3 regions of the Sphingobium sp. EP60837 genome follow, and region 2 is predicted to be linked to each of the others. Evidence: riboswitches for the same ligand, from Rfam matches in the RefSeq annotation. Region 2 holds a riboswitch; each other region holds the start of a gene.

Region 1 (3,272 bases), on a different replicon from region 2:
CGCGCCGCTGCCGGAGAGATCAGCCGCCAGCTGATCGCCGCTGGGCGTGATCCGGAAACGCCCGTGATGGTGGCGGTCAATGTCTCGCTCCCCAGCGAACGGCTGATCCGCGGCAAGCTGTCCGCGCTTGCCTTCCTGGTCGCCACGATCAGCGATGAAGATCCGACCCTGCTTCTGATTGGCGAAGCGGTGGCGGGCACGGCCATGCCTGGTGAGGTCGCCGCAAGCGTCGCTCTTCAGGCTTGAAGGCTCAGCCCTCCGCACCTTCGCCTTGAGCTTGTCGATGCCCCTGCCTTAGTTGGAAGGAAGGTAAGGGGCATCGACAGGCTCAGTCCTGATAGCGCAAACCATCAAGATCTTCCGGCCGGTTGATATTGGGCAGCACGATATCCGCCCGGTCCACGATCTGCGCGCCGATCCGCTCCAGCCACCCATAGATGGAGCGGTTATTCTCTTCGGCCAGGTGCGCGTCCAGCTCTCCCGCCAGCGAAGCGGGCCAGAACCCGGCAAGTTGCTGCCCCTTCAGCACCGCCGCGCCATCTGCGGTCAGCGCCTCCGCCAGCGCGGCCGGATAGACCGGCATGTCGCACCCGATCGTTAGCACCCCGTCAAAGCCCTGGCCTGCCGCATGATGCAGCGCCGCGTTCAGCCCGCCCAGCGGCCCCATGTCTGGGGCAGGCCGATCGGGTAGGCCCGTCACCCCCTCCATCGCCCGGCCGCAAACCACCACCGCCTCCACATGCGGCGCAATCGCCGCCATCGCATGCTCCAGCAGGATGCGCCCGTCCGGCATCACGGCCAGCGCCTTGTCGCTCCCGAACCGGCTGGATCGCCCACCGGCTAGCACCGCGCCCAGCAATCGCATCGATCCACTCCTTGGCAGAACCTCTGCTTTCCCCTATGGCGCGGCGCGTGAGCGGGCAACCGCTGACATAAGAAGATCGCGCCGGTGCCCATTGGGCTTGAAAGGGAATGCGGTGCGGATAGCGTGGCTATCCAATTCCGCGGCTGTCCCTGCAACTGTAAGCGGCGAGCGCGATGCACTGTGGAACCCGCCGTCTTCAAAGGGGAGGCGATGGGGGCCAGCCACTGGGCCAGACGGCCCGGGAAGGCCGTGCATCGCTGCCTTGACCCGCGAGCCAGGAGACCTGCCAGCGCATGGTCGCTCTTGTCCAGGATCCAGGGATAGGTCCGGGCACGGTGTTTTCCGTCTGAGCGACGCGAAGCGGCGGGGGCCGCATCGGTGCGCGGGGCGGGGCGCTGGCGTCTGTCCTTACCGCGTGTCCGGCCGTTTGCGCGGAGACCCTCGCCCAAGAGTCGCCTGACGCTCAGGGAAGACGAACATGTTCAAGACCGGAATTTCACTGCTGGCGCTTCTCGCCGCCACCCCCGCGCTCGCAGGGGATAATGACGAGATCATCGTCACCGCGCTCGGCATCGAGCAGCCTCGCGATGAAGTCGGCCAGGCCGTCACCGTAATCGACGCACAGACCATCGAAACGCGCCAGTCGGTCAGCATCGCCGACCTGCTGATCACGACGCCGGGCGTACGGTTCAACCGTGCTGATGTGGTGGGCGGGGTTACGGGTATCTCGATCCGCGGCGCGGAAACGACGCAAACGCTGGTGCTGCTCGACGGCGTCAAGGTCAACGACCCCAGCGGCATCGGCGATCTCTATGACTTCGGCAATCTCCTGACCGGCAACATCCGCCGAGTCGAGATACTGCGCGGCTCCAACTCGGTCGTCTATGGCAGCCAGGCGATTGGCGGTGTCGTCAACATCATGACCGGCGAGCCTGCCGAAGGCTTCGGCGGCAGCGCCTCGATCGACTATGGCTATGCCGACACGCTGAACGCCAAAGCCGATGTGTCCGGCAGCAGCGGCATCGCGTCGGGCGGCGTGGGCGTCGCTTATTTTCGCACTGACGGCATTTCCGCCGCCCAGGGCGGCACGGAAAAGGACGGCTATGAGAATATCGCCACCCACGCCAAGCTGAAGCTCGCCTTCACCAACAATCTCAGCCTCGATTTGCGCGGCTATTATATCCACGCCGATCTCGACACCGACATCTTCTTCGGCGCGCCGATGGAGTCGACGGACAGCAGCAAGCTGAACCAATATGTCGGCTATGCGGGCATCAACCTCGCCCTGTTCGACGGCAAGCTGACCCAGCGGGGCGCCGTCACCTGGCTTCGTAACGATCGCGACTATTTCTCGCCCTTCGGGGATTATGGCTATTCGGGCACCAACCTTCGCTTCGAATATGAGGGCGTCTATCAGCCCATTGATCAGGCCAAGCTGGTCTTCGGCTATGAGCATGAGCGGCCGGATTATGATTTCTACGGCTTCGGCAGCGGCGGCGCCAAGGCGAATATCGACAGCGTCTATGCCCTCGCCGTCGTGAAGCCCTTCACCGGCCTCTCGCTCACCGGCGGCGTGCGCCACGACGATCACAGCCAGTTCGGCGGTGCGACCACGCTCGGCGCCAACGCCAATTACACGCCCAATGCTGGCCGCACCAACATCCGCGCCAGCTATGGCGAAGGCTTCAAGGCGCCATCGCTCTATCAACTTTATGATGGCTTCAACGGCAATCCCGCCCTTCGGCCCGAAAAGTCGAAGAGCTACGACATCGGTTTCGATCATAGCGTCGTGGGCGGCCGCGCGATGATCTCCGTCACCGCCTTCCGCCGCGACACACGCGACCAGCTCTATTTCGACGGCTTCATCCTGCCCTTCGGTCAATATATCAACCTGACCCGGACCCGGGCCAAGGGTGTTGAGGCCGCCGTCACGCTGAAGCCCGTCGATGCGCTCACCGTCACGGCTGCCTACAGCTATATCGACGCGATCGACCGGTCGGAAGGCGGCATCAACGAAGGCAAGCTGTTGCCCCGCCGTGCCAAGAATGCGGTGAGCGTCTCGGCCGACTATGTCTGGTCCTTCGGCCTGTCGATGGGCGCTACGCTGACCATGGTGGGCGACAGCTTCAACGACGCTGCCAATACGCAGCGACTTGACGGCTATGCTCTGCTGGGCGTCCGTACATCCTTCCCGATCAACGAACATCTCGAGATTTACGGCCGCATCGACAATCTCGCCGATGAAGAATACTCGACGGTCTATGGTTACAACACCTATGGCCGCTCGGCCTTTGGCGGCGTGCGTGTCCGCTTCTAAAGCCTGGCGAGAGGGGCTGGCGTGAGCCTCAGCCCCTCAATTCTGCGCAACGGTGACCTGCGCCACGATACTGCGCGCGGCCTCCACATA
Region 2 (3,272 bases):
TCGAAGGGGATATCGACCTGCGTGATCCCCAGTTCCTCCCCCTGATAGAGGATCGCATTGCCGCGCAGCGCGACCAGAAGCGCCATCTTCTGCCGCGCGAACGCCGACCGGTCCTCCATCGCGCACCAACGCGACAGGGCGCGTGGCGCATCATGATTTTCGAACGCCCAACTCGGCCATCCCATGCCCGGCTTATCAGGCCAGCGCGCGACGGTTTCGGCGACCAGCGCTGGGGTCAGCGCCGCAGCATAAAGGAAATCAAATCCATAGGCGCTGTTCAGCCGCTTTTCTCCGGCCGTATAAGCTTTCATCTCTTCCTCGGCGCGGTTGCCGCCGACTTCGGCCATGGTGAAAATCGCCCCATAACGGTCGGTGAGCGCCCGGATGCGCTCGACAAAGCCCAACATATCGGGATGCGATTGGCTGTAGCGGCGAATCTGATAGTCGAACGGCCGGGTGCGCGGCTTGCCATCGTCCGGTGCAGGCGGATTGTCGCGCAGCATAGGGTCGTGCATCGCATGATTGAGCGCGTCGAGCCGGAAGCCGTCCACGCCCCGCTCCAGCCAAAAACGCATGGCGTCCAGCAGCGCATCCTGCACCTTGGGATTATGGACATTCAGTTGCGGCTGGCTGCTAAGAAACTGGTGCATATAATATTGCCCTCGGCGCGCGTCCCAGGTCCAGGCCGGGCCACCGAACACCGACTGCCAGTTGCACGGCGGCGTGCCGTCGGGCTTTGGATCGGCCCAGACATACCAGTCATGCCGGGGATTGCCCTTATTCTCCCGGCTTTCGCGAAACCAGTCATGCAGGTCCGATGTATGGGCATAGACCTGATCGATCGTGACCTTGAGGCCCAGTTCATGCGCCCGCGACACCAGCGCGTCGAAATCCTCGATCGTGCCGAATATCGGATCGACCCCGCAATAATCCGCGATGTCATAGCCAAAGTCGCGCATCGGCGACGTGAAGAAAGGCGAAATCCAGATCGCGTCGGCCCCCAACCGGGCGATATGCTCCAGCCGCCGCGTGATGCCGGGCAGATCCCCGATCCCGTCGCCATCGGAATCCTGAAAGCTGCGCGGATAGATTTGGTAGATGACGGCGCCCTTCCACCAGGGCTGGCCGGAGTCGCTCATGGGTGACGCTCCCTTGCTGCACCCGCAGCATACACATGTCCCCGCCGCCATCTACCGCTTGCGAGCAGGCCATCGCCGCTTTATCAGCAGCCCCGCGACAGGTTCCCCGTTAGGGGATCAAAAGGGAAGTCGGGTGCGATACCCGCGCTGCCCCTGCAACTGTAAGCGGTGAGCGGACCGGCCACAGCGCCATTGGGGATCAACTGTTCCCGAGAAGGCGGCCGGAAAGCACTGACCCGTGAGCCAGGAGACCTGCCTGCCGCAGTCGTTCTTCGACCGGACAGGGTGTGCCGGGCGAACGGGGTCTCCCTCGCGCAGCGACAGCCATCGCCTTTCCGGTCCGCTTGCTTGCGTGCCTGGACAAGGCTGTTCGCGGTTCAAGAAGCGGGAGGACCCTGATGACGGTCTTTCATGTGCATATGATTATGAAAGGGCGCGTCTGATGCTGCGCCCCGTACAAGATCGAGCGTCGGTGGTCGTCTGCTCCACCTGCCGCCTGTCCGCCGACCAGCGGGAGGATGCGGAAGGCCGCCGCGGCGGCGCTCTGCTGGTGGAAGCGATGCGCGATCTTCAGGCGCAGGAGTCCGCCTACGCTGCCGTCGCCGTGCAGGACATGCCCTGCCTCTTCGCCTGCCAGCGCCATTGCACCGTGCATGTGCGTGGACAGGGCAAGGTCGGCTATGTGCTGGGCGACTTCACGCCCGATGCGGATGCTGCCCGCGCCATCCTCGACTACACGCTCCGCCACGCCGCCAGTGAGGAAGGCGTCGTGCGCTATGCCGACTGGCCGCAGGGGGTGAAGGGCCACTTCATCGTCCGCACGCCTCCCGAAGGCTTTGTCTGCACATGATCCGCTTCGAGGACAGAGCCGCCTTCGACCGGGCGCTCGACCGACTGCCGGAGCCGGATGGGAGCGCCATCGAAGCCTCCGCCGCCCGCCAGGCGCAACTCACCAAGCCCGCCGGGTCGCTAGGCCGCCTGGAGGAAATCGCGCTGTTCATGGCGGGCTGGCAAGGCAGGGAGCGTCCGCGCGCCGACCGCATCCGCGCCGCCATCTTCGCGGGCAATCATGGCGTTGCAGCCCGTGGCATCAGCGCATTCCCCCCAGCAGTAACTACGCAGATGGTGGCGAATTTCCAGGCAGGAGGCGCAGCGATCAACGCGCTCGCCGCCTCCTGCGGAGCCGAGCTTTCCATCGTCCCGCTCGACCTCGACCGCCCGACCGCCGACATATGCGAAGCCCCGGCGATGAGCGAGGCGGAATGTCTCGACGCGCTCAACGCTGGCGCGGCCGCCGTGACGGCAGGCACCGATCTGCTGTTCGTTGGCGAAATGGGCATCGCCAACACCACGCCCGCCGCAGCCCTTTGCGCTCAATCCTTCGGCGGCCTCTCCCCGGACTGGATCGGCAGGGGCACCGGCGTCGATGATAACGGCTTGGCGCGAAAAGCGGATGCCGTGGCAAAGGCCCTCGCGCTCCACGGTCCCCATTGCACCAGCGCCTTCGAGACGCTCCGCCGCCTCGGCGGGCGTGAGATCGCCGCCATGGCCGGAGCAATCCTCGCCGCCCGCCACCTGAGCGTGCCCATGCTGCTGGACGGCTTCATATCCAGCGCCGCCATCGCCCCTCTCGCCCGCGACAATCCGGCCATCACCGCCCATTGCCTCGCCGCCCATAATTCGGCGGAAACAGGCCATGCCCGGCTCCTTCAGGCACTCAGGCTGAAACCGCTGCTGCAGCTCGACATGCGTCTTGGCGAAGGGAGCGGCGCTGCCGTCGCCGCACAGATCGTCCGTTCGGCGCTCGCCGCTCATGCCGGCATGGCGACCTTCGCAGAGGCCGCCGTAGCAGGCGCGCTGTGAACAGCTTTGCCCTCCACCTGATGCGCCATGGCGCGCCGCAAACGCCGGGCCTGCTGCTGGGCCATAGCGATGTGCCGCCTGATCTTGACGCCATGCAGCCCTGCCTCGAACGCGCCCGCGCCGTCGACTTCGCGCAAGTCCTCAGCTCCGACCTCGGCCGCGCCAGCAGCCCCGCGGCACTCATCGCTGCAGAGCGCGCGGTGCCTCATCACGCCGGCGCCCGCTGGCGCGAATTGCATTTCGGCGCATGGGAAGGGGCCGAGCCGGCCA
Region 3 (3,272 bases), 390 kb from region 2:
ATGCTCATTAGAAGCTAAACTTTGCCCCTACACGGAGCAAGCGCGGTTCCACCACGCGGCTCAGGCGTCCCTCGACCGGCCCGCCAGCGTCAAAAGAAGGAACATAGGATTCATAAAAATAGGCGATGTCCTTGTCCCGGCTGGCGAGGATGTTGAGCAGCTCTCCATAAATTTGGATGTTTTTGCCCTTCCATGCGGCGCGGGCGTTGACGATGCTGCTACCGGGGTCGCGCACGCTATTGTCCTCGATCAGTGGCGATGGGCCGAGATGGCGGACGCGGATGCTGGCTTCCCAGGGATCGAGGACCAGTGCGGCTCCTGCGGAGGCGGCGTTTTTGAACGCATTGGGGATATGGTCGCCATTGTCGAAGCGCGAATGGCTGGCGGTGTAATTGCCGTCGAAAGCGAGCCAGGGGAAGGGCCGCCAGAACGCGACAAGCTCATAGCCATGGCGGCTGCTGGCGCCGCTAGGCTCAACCGCATTGGAATCGCCTACAAAGCGCAACTCGCTGCCGACATTCAGCCACCAATAGGTGGCGGTGAAAGAGAAGCCGGGCAGTTGCAGGCGCGCGCCCAATTCCTTGCCGGTGCCGCGGACGAGCAGGGGAACCGGCGTGGTGACGTTCACTGCGCCGCGCGCGTCGTTGGAATGGAAGCCCCGGCCCCAATTGGCGTAAACTTCGATGCGGGGACTGAGTTGATAAGCGATCGCGGCCTTGGGTGAAACGAGGGTGTCCGACCCGCTGCCTTCCCCGAGCGCGGCGGCGGCGGCGTCCCTTGCCGTGACCGAATAATGATAATAGTCGCCCCGCAGGCCACCGGTCAGGCGCAGGCCGGGTAGCGGGGTAAGGGTCGCTTCACCATAGAGGGCGGCGGAGGCTTCGTTCACCCGGTAGCGCCCGAGCGAGGAGAGGAAGACCCGATCGGCGGTGCGGTCGACCCCGACATTGCCGATCGCGTCATAGCGATTTTCGGTGCCGATCTTCAGTTGTACCGCGGGATTGACGTCCCAGCGCTTTTCGCCGGTAAGGCCAAGGACCCACCGGCGATCGAATTGCTCGATCTGCGCGCTGGTCCCGTCCGGGTCGGCGTAGGTGGGGTTGGAGAACATCGTCCAGTCATAAAATTGAGCGTAGAGATTGGCGCGCCATGTCGGCTGGACGGCGGCGAGATTGCCGATGATGCGCGTCGTTTCGCCGCGCGCGGAAGGGTCTGGCGAGCAGAAGACGTCCGGACATTGGAGCGTGCCGATGATCCGTTCGGGAATCTGCTCGGTAGGGCGCCAGGTCGAGCGATAGGCGTGGAGCGAGGCTTCGAGCTTTCCGGCCCCGGCCGGGATCGCATATTTGGCGAAGCCCGCATAATGGCGCAGATGTTCCGGCTCTTCCCAGGGACCATCATAAGCCTTGGCCTGGGCGACGAGCGTGAGATCGCCTCCACCGGCCTTGACCGTGCCGCCTGCCGCCAGCCTGCGCCAGCCATAGGAGCCGCCCTCCGCCGATATCCAGGGCCGGTCATAGCCGTCGATCGTGGTCATATAGGCTGCGCCCGCCAGCGCGAAGTCGCCGCCATCGGCGCGATAGGGACCTTTGCGAAAATCCTCCCGCGCGACGATTTCCGGGATGAGGCCGTTGAGGTCGAGATAGCCATGGCCATGCCCGTGGGTGCGGAAGTTCATCTGCACGCCGTCAATGTAAGTGGTGAAGTCCGACCCATGGTCGAGGTTGAAGCCACGCAGGAAATATTGATTGGCCTTGCCGCTGCCCGAATGTTGGGCGGCGACCATGCCGGGCACGGCTTCGAGTAGTTCGGCGACGCGCAGCAGCGGGCGGACAAGCAGGTCCGCGCCGCCGACGCTGCCTTCGCTCGCCGCATGGGCGGTGCCGATCTTGTCCTCTCCCCGGCCGAAAACGATGATGGTGGCGGCCGCTTCGGCGGCTGCCGCATCATCGGCGGCAGTGGCGGGAGAAGCCGAAAGGCTGGCGGTGAGGGCGCAGGCGACCCAGGCCAAATCGCTGTGAGATTTCATGTCGTTCACTCCGGGCGTCTGGCGACATCCGGTAAGAGACCTGCCGCCCTAGCGAACGGCCGGCGCACGCAGGCAGCCGGACGCCCCCAAGGCGGCCGCCAACGTCACCGAAGCGGCCTCCACCGCTCGTTCGTCGCTCAGACGGAAATCACCGTGCCGCGGCCATCCCCTGGGCCAAGGCAAGAGCGACCATACGCCGGCAGGTCTCCTGGCTCGCGGGTCGTCGCTTGATGCACGGCCTTCCCGGAGCTCGCATGACTTAGCGTCCGCCCAGTGACTTGCACCCTCCTGCTTGTGAGGTGGGGCGATGTGCATCGCGCTCGCCGCTTACAGTTGCAGGGACAGCCTCGGCTTCGGGAGGCGGATGCCCCCCTTACCGTGTTCCCTTTTAAGCCTCTTTCGAGGCACCGGCGCGATCTTTGTCCGGGTGAACCGGACGGGGTGGCGATAGCGAGGGTGCGGGGGAGAGGCAAGGGGGTGGTTGGGTGGGGAGAAGTGGAGGGGGACTTGGAAGGGCTGTTGAGGACCAATGACGGTCGCCAGTTCTGGTCACCCCGGACTTGGTCCGGGGTCTCGCTTAACTTTGCCGATCAGAGGAAGCGGGATGCAGGCTCAAGGCCGGGATGACGGAGGAGTTGTCGGTCGGAGCGCTTCTTTCGCCCCGGCTCTCTGCCTGAAGGGGGGAGGGGGAATGGCTGTCGTTGCTCAGTTCAGCGCGTTGCCGGAGTTGCGCTTGAGGCGCAAGGCCATGGCCTGGTAGCGGACGGCGCGTTCGTTATGCAGTGCGATGGTCGCCTGGTCTGCTCCGCGCTGCCGGGCTTCTCTGGCCTGCCGCGCTTCCAGTGCCGCGCAGGCGGAAAAATGTGATGCGTCGTGGGGGCGCATGGCCCAATCCTCTCTCTGATTTCTTATGGCCGTCCCTATATCACTGGGCCGGTCGCGGCGGCAATAAAACAGATTAGAGTTGAAAAAGCATCAACTTTTGAAGCTATTTTGGCCGTCTCAGTGCTTGGATGCCGGCACGTTCCAGGGGGCATTGCGGAAGGTTTGGCGGAGAAAGGCGATGAAGGCATCGACCGCGGGGGGACGGCCCGCCGCGCGGGGATGGACGGCATAGACGGCGAGGTCAGAGGGGCCTTCCCAGCCATCGAGCAGGCGGACGAGCTTTCCCTCGGCGAGAAGCGGGCCAACGTCCCAGAGCGAGCGGAGTGCAATGCCGGCACCGGTCACGGCGAGTTCGCGG

What was found. A riboswitch is a leader RNA that binds a small molecule or an ion and turns the genes downstream of it on or off. The one in region 2 is predicted to bind cobalamin.
Region 1: another riboswitch for cobalamin. It lies ahead of EP837_RS04855 (TonB-dependent receptor plug domain-containing protein); the one in region 2 lies ahead of EP837_RS16930 (DUF1636 domain-containing protein).
Region 3: another riboswitch for cobalamin. It lies ahead of EP837_RS15210 (TonB-dependent receptor); the one in region 2 lies ahead of EP837_RS16930 (DUF1636 domain-containing protein).

Annotation. Positions count from the first base shown of each region.
Region 1 is NZ_CP015986.1:990,414-993,685, reverse strand. It holds gene cobA (uroporphyrinogen-III C-methyltransferase) at 1-246, shown strand, start outside; gene mobA (molybdenum cofactor guanylyltransferase) at 329-865, opposite strand; cobalamin riboswitch at 931-1,170, shown strand; gene EP837_RS04855 (TonB-dependent receptor plug domain-containing protein) at 1,344-3,182, shown strand; gene EP837_RS04850 (ABC transporter substrate-binding protein) at 3,219-3,272, opposite strand, start outside.
Region 2 is NZ_CP015987.1:867,581-870,852, forward strand. It holds gene EP837_RS16925 (alpha-glucosidase) at 1-1,139, opposite strand, end outside; cobalamin riboswitch at 1,222-1,413, shown strand; gene EP837_RS16930 (DUF1636 domain-containing protein) at 1,582-1,989, shown strand; gene cobT (nicotinate-nucleotide--dimethylbenzimidazole phosphoribosyltransferase) at 1,986-3,002, shown strand; gene EP837_RS16940 (histidine phosphatase family protein) at 2,999-3,272, shown strand, end outside.
Region 3 is NZ_CP015987.1:482,306-485,577, reverse strand. It holds gene EP837_RS15210 (TonB-dependent receptor) at 8-2,029, opposite strand; cobalamin riboswitch at 2,211-2,456, opposite strand; gene EP837_RS15205 (hypothetical protein) at 2,735-2,914, opposite strand; gene EP837_RS15200 (LysR family transcriptional regulator) at 3,032-3,272, opposite strand, start outside.